DNA from 2 places in the Plantibacter flavus genome. Region 1 is predicted to be linked to the other one. Evidence: predicted binding sites of a transcription regulator. Region 1 holds the regulator's gene; the other holds the start of a gene.
The links. The regulator LexA, encoded in region 1, represses DNA repair genes until DNA is damaged. The targets are predictions, from matches to a motif close to TCGAACANNTGTTCGA.

Region 1 (6,228 bases):
CCTCTACGCCTTCAACCAGCATCGGACGGTGCTCGACGTGTTGCACCGTGCCGGCATCCCCGTGCAAGGCGGCCGACCGGTCCGTCATCCCATCCCCGATCCACTCACCAGCAAGGACGCACGATGAACCCCGCCTCCGCATTCCCCGTCGGCACCATCCTCGGCTACCCGCGCATCGGGCCGAACCGGGAGTTGAAGCGCGCCGTCGAGTCCTTCTGGGCCGGCCGGATCGACGCCGAGGCGCTCGAGCGGACGGCATCCGAGCTGCGCGCCGCCACGCGTGCCCGCCTCGCGGGGCTCGGCCTCGACCCGACGAACGCCGCGATCCCCGAGAGCTTCTCGTTCTACGACCAGGTCCTGGACGCCGCGCTCACCGTCGGTGCCGTCCCGGAGCGCTTCTCGTCGCTCCTCGGGGCCGACGGTCGGGTCGACCTCGCCGGGGCGTTCACGATCGCCCGTGGCGCCGGCGACCTGGCCCCGCTCGAGATGACGAAGTGGTTCGACTCGAACTACCACTACCTCGTCCCGGAGATCGGCGAGTCGACGCCGTTCGCGCTCTCCGACGACCGGGTGGTCGAGCAGTTCCGCGAGGGCCTCGCCGAGGGGTACGTGACGCGGCCGGTCATCGTGGGCCCCGTGACGTTCCTGCTGCTGTCCAAGGCGGCCGAGGGGGCCTCAGCGGGATTCGCCCCGATCGATCGACTGGAGGCGTTGCTGCCCGTGTACGCGGAACTCCTCCAGCGCCTCGCCGCTGCCGGCGCGCCCTGGGTGCAGCTCGACGAACCCGCACTGGTGTCGGAGACGTTCGACGTGCCGAGGTCGACGGTCCTCGCGGCGCTCGAACGATCGACGGCCGTCCTGTCCGCCGTGTCGGACCGCCCGGCGATCTTCGTCGCGGCTCCCTACGGTGCCTTGGGCGACGCCCTCCCGGTGCTCGCCGAGTCGGGGGTCGAGGCTGTCGGTGTCGACCTCGTCCGAGGAGGCCTGCCGGACTCGTCTCTCGGACTCGCCACGAAGACCGTCGTCGCGGGGGTGATCGACGGCCACAACGTGTGGCGCGGCGACCTGGCGGCCGCGGCCGACCTGCTCGCGAGCGCGGCGGAGCGCTTCCCGCAGCTCGCGGTGTCCACCTCGACGTCCCTCCTCCACGTCCCGCACGACGTGTCGGTGGAGACGAAGCTCGACCCCCGTCTCCGGAGCTGGCTCGCCTTCGCCGACCAGAAGGTGGATCAGATCGCGGTCCTCGCACGCGGTCTCACCCAAGGGCGCGCGGCGATCGCGGCCGAGCTCACCGCAGCGTCGGCCGCGCTCGACGATCGGCTGGCCGCGCCCGGGGTCATCGATGCCACCATCCGCGCACGGACGGCAGCGCTCGCACCAGCGGACTTCACCCGAGACGATTACCAGGAGCGCGCCACGGCGCAGGAGCAGGCGCTCGGCCTGCCGTTCCTCCCGACGACGACGATCGGCTCCTTCCCGCAGACCGGCGACATCCGTCGCGCCCGCGCGCAGCGGGTCGCCGGGACGCTCGACGAGGAGGCCTACGTCGCGACGATGCGCGCGGAGATCGGGCGCGTCGTGGCGCTGCAGGAGGACCTCGGCATCGACGTCGTCGTCCACGGTGAGCCCGAGCGCAACGACATGGTCCAGTACTTCGCCGAGCACCTCGACGGGTTCGCCGTGACGGAGCACGGGTGGGTGCAGTCCTACGGTTCGCGATGCACCCGTCCGTCGATCCTGTGGGGTGACGTCTCGCGGCTGGCGCCGATCACGGTCGAGTGGTCGGCCTACACGCAGTCATTGACCACCAAGCCGGTGAAGGGCATGCTCACGGGCCCGGTGACGATCCTCGCGTGGTCGTTCGTGCGCGACGACGAACCGCTCGCCGAGACGGCGAACCAGGTCGCCCTCGCCCTGCGTGACGAGATCGCCGACCTGGAGCGGGCCGGCATCCGCATCATCCAGGTCGACGAACCCGCACTCCGCGAGCTGCTCCCGCTCCGGCGGGCCGACCAGGGGCGGTACCTCGACTGGTCGGTGGGCTCCTTCCGGCTGGCGACCGCGGGCGTGCGCGTCGAGACCCAGATCCACACCCACCTCTGCTACTCGGAGTTCGGGGTGGTGATCGACGCGATCCGACGACTGGACGCCGACGTGACGAGCATCGAGGCGGCACGGTCTCGGATGGAGGTCGTGTCCGACATCCGGGCGAGTGGTTTCGACCACGGCATCGGCCCGGGCGTCTACGACATCCACTCGCCTCGGGTGCCGAGCGTCGCGGAAGTGACCGCGTTGCTCGAGATCGCGCTGGAGGGGATCCCACAGCGCCAGGTCTGGGTGAACCCGGACTGCGGGCTCAAGACGCGAGGCTACGAGGAGACGGTCGCCTCCCTCGCCAACATCGTCGAGGCCACGCGTGTCGTCCGCGCACGAGTCGGTGCGACCGGCTGACGTCGTCGGTCCGGCACGGATGTGGGCCGGGACGATCCACGGATCGTCGCGGCCCACATGGATGTGGCGGAGTGGTCCGGTCGGTCAGACCGTGCGGAGCACGGCGACGACCTTGCCGAGGACCTCGGCGTGGTCGCCGAGGATCGGCTCGAAGGCCGAGTTCCGAGGGAGCAGCCAGGTGTGGCCGTCGCGCTGGCGGAACACCTTCACGGTCGCCTCCTCGTCGAGCATGGCCGCGACGATCTCGCCGTTCTCAGCGGTCTTCTGCTCGCGGATGACGACCCAGTCGCCGTCACAGATCGCGGCGTCGACCATCGAGTCGCCGACGACCTTCAGCATGAACAGACTGCCCTTGCCGACCAGCTGGCGGGGCAGGGGGAAGATCTCCTCGACCTGCTGCTCGGCCGTGATCGGGATGCCGGCGGCGATGCGACCGACGAGCGGGACCATGGCGGCGTCACCGACCGGGGGAGCGGAGTCGGGATCGCTGCCCTCGACGGCGCTCGGCAGGTCGATGAGCACCTCGATGGCGCGGGGACGGTTGGGATCGCGTCGGAGGTATCCGCTGAGTTCGAGCTGTCCGAGTTGGTGCGTGACACTCGACAGGGAGGCGAGCCCGACGGCGTCGCCGATCTCCCGCATGCTCGGCGGATAGCCGCGCTGCGAGACCGAGCGTTGGATGACGTCGAGGATTGCCAGCTGCTTGTCGCTCAGGCTCTTCCGTCGCCGGGTGCCGCCGATCTGGCGCTCCCGGGCTCCGTCGCCCGCCGTGTTCGCTGCCATCTTCGCTCCTGCCCTGATCGGCTGTCGGTGACCGATGTCGGTGGGTGGTGGTGTACTGCTTCCAACACTCGAAACTGTATCCGCACCGGCTCGTCCAGACAAACATCTGTTCGAGCGTGTCGCCGATCCCGCGCGTCTCAGGTACGAAGACAGGGTTGAGTATTCGAACAATCGAAGATATATTCGGAACACAGGTTCGTATCCGGCACTCCTGGCCGAGTGTCGGATACGAGTCCTCATCACACGATGAGCACACTCTTGGAGGGTTGACATGAGCGCAGCACTGATCGGGTCCCACCGGGCGCTTCCCGCACGGACGGCGCAGGTACCGACGTCAGACGCACCGTCTACACGCCGACTCCGCCTGACGAAGCGCGGTCGTGTCGTCTTCACCACGCTCGCCGCCATCCCGCTGGTCATCGGCGTCGCGGTCGTCGGACTCTCCGCAGGCGGTGCCGCGGCCAACACGGCGGCGGCTGGAGCCACGTTCACGTACATCACGGTCGACCCGGGCGAGTCGCTCTGGCAGCTGGCCGAGTCCATCGCACCCGACGCCGACCCGCGCGACGTCATCGCCGAGATCATGAACCTCAACCAGCTCAGCACCGCCGGTGTCGAGCCGGGGCAGCGCCTGGCGATCCCGCAGCGGTACGCGGCCGAGTAGGCCGACAATCGGCGGGTCCCTCCGCGCTGGTTCTCAGCTATCGTCGATGGCGCGGTGCAACGACGCCCGCAGCATCGTCGGAGGCAAGCATGAGTACAGACGATCGGAGCCGCTCGCTGCTCCGGAAGAAGCCGATCGCGGAGATCGAGGATGAGACCTCCGGTTCGAAGCTGTTCAAAAGTCTCGGGCTCTGGCAACTCACGGCCATCGGGGTCGGTGGCATCATCGGGGTGGGGATCTTCTCACTCGCCGGACTCGTCGCTCACGGGAGCGATACCTCGCCCGCTGTCGGGCCGGCGGTCCTCTTCTCGTTCCTGATCGCGGGGCTCGCCTCCGCGGCCGCGGCGTTGTCGTACGCGGAGTTCGCCGGCATGATCCCGAGAGCCGGGTCCGCCTACACCTACGGGTATGTGGCGCTCGGCGAGATCATCGGCTGGTTCATCGGCTGGGACCTGTTGCTCGAGTACATCGCGATCGTCGCGGTGGTCGCGATCGGGATCTCCGGCTACTTCGACGCCTTCCTGTCCGGCATCGGGATCCACATGCCGGACTGGATGACCTCGACCGCCGACGAGGGGAAGGGCGGCCTCGTCAACCTCCCCGCCATCTTCGTCTCTCTCCTCGTGACCTTCATCCTGAGCCGAGGGACGAAGGCCTTCGGTCGATTCGAGCTCGTCGCGGTCGGGATCAAGGTCCTGCTCATCCTGTTCATCATCGGCCTCGGTGTCTTTTACATCGACGGACAGAACTACGATCCGTTCCTCCCGAGCGGTTTCGGGCCGGTGTTCGCCGGTGCCGCGACGGTCTTCTTCGCGGTCTTCGGATACGACGCGATGAGCACGGCCGCCGAGGAGGCGAAGGACGGCAAGAAGCACATGCCGAAGGCGATCATCCTCTCCCTCATCATCGCGATGCTCCTGTACGTCGCGGCCACGCTCGTCCTGACCGGCATGCAGAACTACACCGACATCGACCCCACGGCCGGGTTCGCATCGGCGTTCCAGAGCGTCGGTCTGCCCGTGGTCGCGACGATCATCTCCGTCTTCGCGGTCCTGTCGATCCTCACCGTGATGCTGACGTTCCTGTTGGGCGTCACCCGCGTGTGGTTCTCGATGAGTCGCGACGGTCTCCTGCCGCGATGGTTCTCGCGCACGGACCGGCGAGGCGTGCCGCAGCGGGTGACCTGGATCGCCGGCGGCGCGGCAGCCGTCTTCGCCGGTGTGTTCCCGATCAAGCAGGTCGCCGACCTCACGAACATCGGCATCCTGGCCGCCTTCATCGTGGTCTGCGTGTCGGTGATCGTGTTCCGGTACACGAAGCCGGATGAGCCCCGCTCCTTCCGGTTGCCGTTGATGCCGTTCGTCCCGGCGTTCGGCGTCCTGGCGTCCGGCTTCCTGATCCTGCAGCTGCACTGGGAGACCTGGCTACGGTTCGGGGTGTGGCTCGTGATCGGTCTCATCGTCTACTTCGCCTACGGGCGACGCCACTCGCTGTTGAACCCGGCGAGCCCCCGCCACGAGGTCCTTCGTCGGGAGCGCCAGGCGGAGTGAGCGCGCCGGTCGGAGTGGCTAGCATTGTGGGGTGACCGCTCTCGACGACCTCCCCATCCGCGACGACCTCCGAGGACAGCGCCCGTACGGCGCTCCCCAGGCCCTGGTGCCGGTGGCGCTCAACGTCAACGAGAACACGCACCCCATCCCTGAAGCGGTCGCGCACGACATCGTCGCCTCGCTCGCGTCGGCGGTCCTCACGGTGAACCGGTACCCCGATCGCGAGTTCACGGAACTCCGGGAGGCGCTGGCGGGATACCTGGGCCACGGGGTGACCCCGGAGCAGATCTGGGCGGGGAACGGCTCGAACGAAGTGCTGCAGCACATCCTGCAGGCCTTCGGTGGTCCCGGGCGATCGCTCCTCGGGTTCACGCCGACGTACTCGATGTATCCGCTCCTGGCCGCCGGCGTCGGCACCAGGTGGATCCCCGCGACTCGCGACGCCGAGTTCGAGCTCTCGCCCGAGACCGCCGCGCGTCAGGTGGCCGAGGCGGATCCCGACCTCGTGTTCCTCTGCTCGCCGAACAACCCCACCGGGACACCGTTGTCGCTCGAGACCGTCACCGCGGTGTACGAGGCGTCGCGGGGCATGGTGATCGTCGACGAAGCGTATGCGGAGTTCGCACCCGACGACGAGGCGAGCGCGCTCACCCTGCTGGAGGGGCGTCCGCGCCTGATCGTCTCCAGGACGATGAGCAAGGCCTTCGCCTTCGCCGGGGTCCGCCTCGGGTACCTCGCCGCCGACCCCGCGGTCGTCGACGCGCTGAGACTCGTCCGGCT
Region 2 (6,228 bases), 500 kb from region 1:
CCGTCGGCGGTTCGCGTCGTCGACGACGCCGTCATGATCGGCGGCCGAGGGGATGCGCCTGCCGCCGTTGTACTCGGCGACCTTCTGTCCACGCCACTCGGCGTCGCGGCCTCCGGGGAGCCCGTAGACCTGCATCCGCGCGGACTTGTGGATGAAGGTGGGCCACACGGCTCCGGATCGTGCCGGGCCTTCCGCGTCGACGCCGATCCGGTCCCGATACGGGAAGTGATACGCCTGCTCCTGACGGACCTCGAGGGCCGGGAACGCGTCGAGGAACCCTCCCGGCAGCGCGAGGTCGCCGAGCAGGTCCGGAAGCCAGCCCCCGGCTGCGACCACCACCTGCTCCGCATCGAACGCCCTCCCCCCATACCCGAGCACCCGGTACCCGGTGGCAGTCCGCTCGACCCGCTCGACCGGCCAGTCGTTCAGGACCGTGGCTCCGGCGCGGACGGCGGATTCGAGCATCGCCATCACCGCCTGCTCCGCGTCGATCACGCCGGCTCCCGGATGCCACAGGGTGGGCGTGTCGAAGCCGATGTCCCAACGGGCACTGGCCTCGTCTCGGGAGAGCAGCTCATGATCGATGCCGTGCTCCGCCAGCACCGACGCGAGGTGCTCCGGGCGACGGGTCGTCCCGAAGTCGAGCGCACCCGTCCGCGTGATCAGTGGACGCCCGTACTCCAGGCCGAGCTCGTCCCACCCTGATGCCGCCGCGAGGACGAGACGGGTGTAGGACGCCTCCGGGTAGGCGTAGCGGAAGATCCGGGCCGATCCGTGGGACGATCCCCACTCGTTGGCCGGACGACTCCGCTCGAGGACGGTGACGTCCTGCCCGGCCTGGGCGAGGCGCCAGGCCGCCGCAGCACCGGCGAGCCCGGCTCCGACGACGATGACGCTGGTCATGCGCGTGCTTCCAGGTCTTCGTCCTCGTAGGCGCGCTCGGCGTGGGCGTGCTCGTCGATCCCGGCGACCTCGTGCTCCTCGGGGATCCGCAGACCGATGGTGATCTGGATGAGCTTCGCGATCACCCAGGTGACGATGAACGAGTAGGCGAGGACCGCGACGGTCGCGATCGTCTGCACGCCGAGCAGTTCGAACCCGCCGCCGTAGAGCAGACCGGAGCGTCCGTTCGGAGCCGCATCCGTCGCGAACACCCCGATGAGGAGCGTCCCGATGATGCCCCCGACGAGGTGGACCCCGACGACGTCGAGGGAGTCGTCGAACCCGAGCCGGAACTTCCACTCGATGGCGAGGCAGCAGACGACGCCCGCGATGGCCCCGATGATGATCGCACCGATGGGCGAGACGGCGCCGCAGGCGGGGGTGATCGCCACGAGGGCGGCGATGATCCCCGATGCGCTGCCGAGGCTCGTGACCGCTCCGTGGCGGAGTCGGTCGACGATGGACCAGCCGATGAGGCCGGCACAGGCCGCGACGGTGGTGTTGAGGAACACGACGCTCGCCGCATTGCCGGCTGCCAGCGCTGAACCGGCGTTGAAGCCGTACCAACCGATCCAGAGCAGTCCGGCGCCGACGAGGACGAGCGGGCGGTTGTGCGGACGGAGCTTGCCGCCCCAGTCCTTGCTCTTACCGAGTACCAAGGCCAGTGCGAGCGCCGCGACTCCGGCGTTCATGTGCACGGCCGTCCCACCGGCGAAGTCGACGGCACCGAGGGTGTTCGCGATCCATCCACCGGTCGCCGTGTCGTTCGAGAAGGCGAACACCCAGTGCGCGACCGGGAAGTACACGAGCGTCGCCCAGAGCCCGGCGAACAACAACCACGCGCCGTACTTCATGCGACCGGCGGCGGCACCGGCGACGAGTGCCGTCGTCACCCCCGCGAACAGCAGTTGGAACGCCGCGAAGAGTGCGAGCGGGATGCCGGCATCGGGGTCGTCGGCGAGTGCCTGGTCGAGCCCCGCGAACTCGAACGGGTTCCCGATGAGTCCGAGCCCGCCGACGGAGTCACCGAAGACGAGCGAGTACCCGAAGGCCACCCAGAGCAACGCGACGAGGCTGGCCCCGCCGAAGCACATGATCATCATGTTGAGGATGCGGCGGGACGAGACCATCCCGCCGTAGAACAGAGCCAGGGCCGGGATCATGAGGGCGACGAGCGCCGAGCTCGTCAGGATCCAGGCGACGTTTCCAGCGTCCACAAATCACTCCATCGTTCGAGGTGCACAGCGGCCGGGCGGCCACGGCGTCGGGTTCGGGCGGAACAGGTGTCGGTGCCGGTCGGCGGTCAGGCCAGGTCCGGGGCTTCCCAGAGGTTGAGCTTCGTGCCGATCCCCTGCTCGACGGCGTTCTCGTAGATCGTCTTCGCCCACGCGACGTCCTCGACGCCCATCCCTCCGACGCTGAAGAGCACCGGCTGCTCGGGGAACTCGCGCCCGACGGCGTTCCCGTCGAAGACGTCTCCGATGTTGACCACGCGGGACTCGTCGAGCTCGCCGGTCCCGATGAGGTCCTGCCAGTAGAGGCCGATCATCCCGAACGCGGTCTCGTGCGACGGCGCCGGGTACTCCTCGGCCCACGCCTCGTAGATCTTCTTCGCGTCCGCGATGAGGCGCGCCTTGCCGGAGAGGGTGTACTCCTTGTCCATGCGCAAGTTCGCGGGCAGGCTCAGGAAGGCGCCCGGCTTGATCCAGTCGCCGTCGATGAACGGGTAGTTCTCCGAGCCGACCAGGCCGGTGACGGCTTCGGAGACGATGTCCGAGTCGCGCACGGCGGCCTCGACCGTCTCGGCGATCTCGATCGTCGTGAACTGCGGGTAGTGCTCGCGGACGTAGTCGGCGAACGCCTCGGACGTCGACCGTCGGCGCCCGTGGATGCGGATGGTGTCGAGCGAGGGACGGGCGGTGGTCATGGCGTGCAGGGCGCTCTTGTTCATGGCGCCGGGCCCGATGATGCCGAGTGACTTCGCGTCCACCGGTGCCAGGAGCTTCGCGGCGGCTCCCGGCACGGCAGCGGTACGGTAGGCGCTCTCGAGGTTGCCGGACATGATCGCGTAGGGCGCGCCGGTCTCCTTGTCGTTGAGCACGATGAGGTGGATGGAGCGCGGGAGGCCCCGCTCGCGGTTGTCGACGTTCGACCCATACCACTTGACACCGGCGGTGTCGAAGCGTCCGCCGAGGTAGGCGGGCATCGCCATGAACCGGCGGTCGGCGGCGTCGAGCGGCATGCCGGGGAACGGTGAGGTGGCGGGGAACCCGATCGGTGCTCCGTGCGAGTTGGCGGTCGGGCCGGCCATCCGGTAGTCACCCTTCGCGACGAGCACCAACACCTCCTCCATGACCTCCATGCAGTGGGCCATGTCCTTCATGCCGGCGGCGATGACCTCCGGTTCGCTCAGGTAGAGCATGTCGATCCGGGTGTTCGGGGAAGCGTCTGCGGTCACGGGTGGTCCTCCAGGTCGGGGTGTGTGGTCCTCAGCGAACACGGTCGCGATCGTCCTGGTCAAATACCGATTCGAACCTCGATTGAGAGCGTTTCGCTCGCAATCTGGACGAAACAGCGCGGTAATACGAGGGTCGTATCGTCGATGGGATGGAGCTCCGCCAGCTGCGCTACTTCCTCGCCGTCGCCGAGGAGCTCCATTTCGGTCGTGCCGCCCGACGGCTGCACATGTCGCAGCCACCGCTGAGCGTCCAGGTCGCACGACTCGAGCAGGAGGTCGGCACCGCGCTGTTCGACCGTTCGACGAGGCGGGTGGCGCTGACCGCCGCCGGACGACACCTCCAGGCGCGGGCGCGACACATCGTCGAGGAGCTCGACACGGTCCGGAGTGAGATGCGCGACTTCGTCGACGGTCTCGCCGGGGAGCTCACCGCAGGGTTCGTGAGTTCGGCCAACTACACGGTCCTCCCCGGCGTCGTGCAGCTGTTCCGGGCGAGCCGCCCCGGGGTGACGCTGCGCCTGGTGCCGTTGACCTCAGGAGAGCAGTTCGACCGGCTCCGCGACGGCACCCTCGACGTCGGGATCGTCCGTGATGAGGTCCCGCAGACGCCATCCGACAGCTCCCCCGCGCTCACGACCGAGGTCGTCTTCGAGGAGCGTCTCGTGGCGTGCCTCCCGGTCGGTCACCCGTTGGCAGGGCGACCCGAGGTCACCGCGGAGGAGCTCTTGGAGGTCCCGATGATCTCCTACCCGCGGGCGCTCATGCCGGGATTCGTGGACCGCGTCGCGGAGGTCCTCGGCACGTCGAGTCGGACGCAGGTGGTCGAGGAGGTCGTCCATCAGGAGACCGCCCTCGGGTTCGTCGCGGCCGGCGTCGGTACGACGATCCTGCCCGAGTCGGTGCGGCAGCTGGTGCCGCCGTCGATCGTCGTCGTGCCGCTCGCCGGGTCGCCGACGACACGCCTGCTGGCCGCTCGTCAGGAACGAGTGGACGAGAGCCCGGTCCACGACGCGTTCATCGCCTGTCTCCGCGACGCGGCCGCACAGCTCGGGTGAAGGCCCACTCGAACACCGCGCGTCCGCTTCCCGTCTCGACGGCGTAGCCCCGGTGTTCCTGTCCGACATGGACAAACGAGTCGACCCTGTCCAAGCTGGAACCGATGACCGACACCCGCGACGACTTCACCATCCGACGAGCCACTCCGGACGACGTCCCCCTCCTGCAAGCGTGGAGCTGCGACGAACCCGTCGCCTGGATCGACCCGGAACGGCTGACCGCCGAACTCGCGAGTCGGAACTGTCGACCGGAGTGGTCGTGGATCGCCGAGCAGGACGGTCGCCCGATGGCACGAGCACTCTGGTGGGGCCAGGCGGATGCGAACCGGCCCGCCACGCTCGACTGCCTCACCACCACGGTCGAAGTCGCGGAGCCCGAACGTGTCGGCGCTGCGCTCATCCGCGCCGGACTGGACGCCTTCGGCGCGGGACCGGCACTGGAGTTCAACGTCGACGTCTCCCCTGCCTGGGCCGATGACGCTGCGAGCGTGGAGGCGGTGCGGTGGCGCCACGAGCCTGCACGCGCCGGTGGGTTCTCGCGCACGACCGAGCGGGTCAGTTTCGCGAGGTCCACCTCCGATCCGGTGCCGGCACGATCGCAGCGCCTTCGTTTCGTCGCCGCCCCGGACGACGCGTTCCACGAGCTGTTCGCCCTGGTCGCGACCGGCACCCTCGATGCGCACACGCAGGACATGGTCGCGCGCGAAGGACTCGAGGCGCTCGCGGACGACGATCTAGCGTTCTACCGATCGCTCCCCGGCGAACGGGATGCCTGGCGGGTCGCAGAGCTGCTCAACGGGACGATCGTGGGATTCATCATCCCGACGAGGACGGCGTACGACGCGAGCATCAGTTACCTGGGCGTGCTCCCCGAGCATCGCGGACACGGTTACGTGCACGACCTCTTGGAGGAGATGGTCCACGTGCACCACGGGTCGGGACAGGACCGGATCGTCGGCACCACGGATGCCGCGAACACGCCGATGCGTGGCGCGTTCGAACGAGCCGGTTTCTCGGTCGCGCGCGTTCGGATCGTGCACGAGCAGTAGGTTCGCCCCGGGCTCGGTTCCGACCGTCTCAGTTGAGCACCGCGACACGGTCGACCGCCGCGCTCGTCAGACCCGCGACGACTGCAGCACGCGGACGACCCCGGAGCAGACCGCGAGCCAGATGATCAGCTGCAAGACCGCAGCGACGAGGAGCGGCAGCACGAACGATCCGCCTTCGGCGGAGGACAGCCAGACCATCACGACGACGGTTGCGGCGATCCCTGCGCCCGAGACCGCCAGGAAGAGGGCGCGCAACGCCACTGCCTCCCGACGGTCGACGGTGTCCTCCGCTCCGGTCGGCGCTTCCTGCGGGTCGGTGGTCTGCGGCGTCACCTCGGACCACGCGGAGACGGCGCGGATGATGCGGTTCTCGGAGACCTGCAGCCCGAGCAGGATGACGACGCTCGTCAGCGCGACCGCGAACCCGATGAGGACCACGGAGCCGAAGAACGCCCCGCTCTCCCCCACCCAGAACGGACCGAGGACGGTCACGGTCGCGACGGCGAGGGTGGCGGCCACGACGAGTGCTACGGACGAGACGAGCCCGAGCGCCAAGCGGGCCGGGCGACCGTACTCCAGGAGCAGGACCTCCAGCGCGACATCGCCGACCTCAGGCTGTCGCTGTCCACGCTCGGTGGCATTGATCCAAGCTCTCGCCTCAGCTCGGAGCAGGAAGGCGTTCCAGGCTGCCGCCGTGGATGACGCGGCCGAGGGCTTCGAGAGC

Region 2: a site for LexA is predicted at 3,460-3,475, ahead of BWO91_RS09340 (tyramine oxidase subunit B). Genes of this name have one in related genera too.

Annotation. Positions count from the first base shown of each region.
Region 1 is NZ_CP019402.1:2,484,306-2,490,533, reverse strand. It holds gene BWO91_RS11675 (methylenetetrahydrofolate reductase) at 1-127, shown strand, start outside; gene metE (5-methyltetrahydropteroyltriglutamate--homocysteine S-methyltransferase) at 124-2,451, shown strand; gene lexA (transcriptional repressor LexA) at 2,536-3,234, opposite strand; gene BWO91_RS11660 (LysM peptidoglycan-binding domain-containing protein) at 3,506-3,898, shown strand; gene BWO91_RS11655 (amino acid permease) at 3,988-5,448, shown strand; gene BWO91_RS11650 (histidinol-phosphate transaminase) at 5,480-6,228, shown strand, end outside.
Region 2 is NZ_CP019402.1:1,982,602-1,988,829, reverse strand. It holds gene BWO91_RS09350 (FAD-dependent oxidoreductase) at 1-903, opposite strand, end outside; gene BWO91_RS09345 (ammonium transporter) at 900-2,159, opposite strand; gene BWO91_RS09340 (tyramine oxidase subunit B) at 2,246-3,400, opposite strand; gene BWO91_RS09335 (LysR family transcriptional regulator) at 3,550-4,455, shown strand; gene BWO91_RS09330 (GNAT family N-acetyltransferase) at 4,560-5,504, shown strand; gene BWO91_RS09325 (hypothetical protein) at 5,571-6,228, opposite strand, start outside.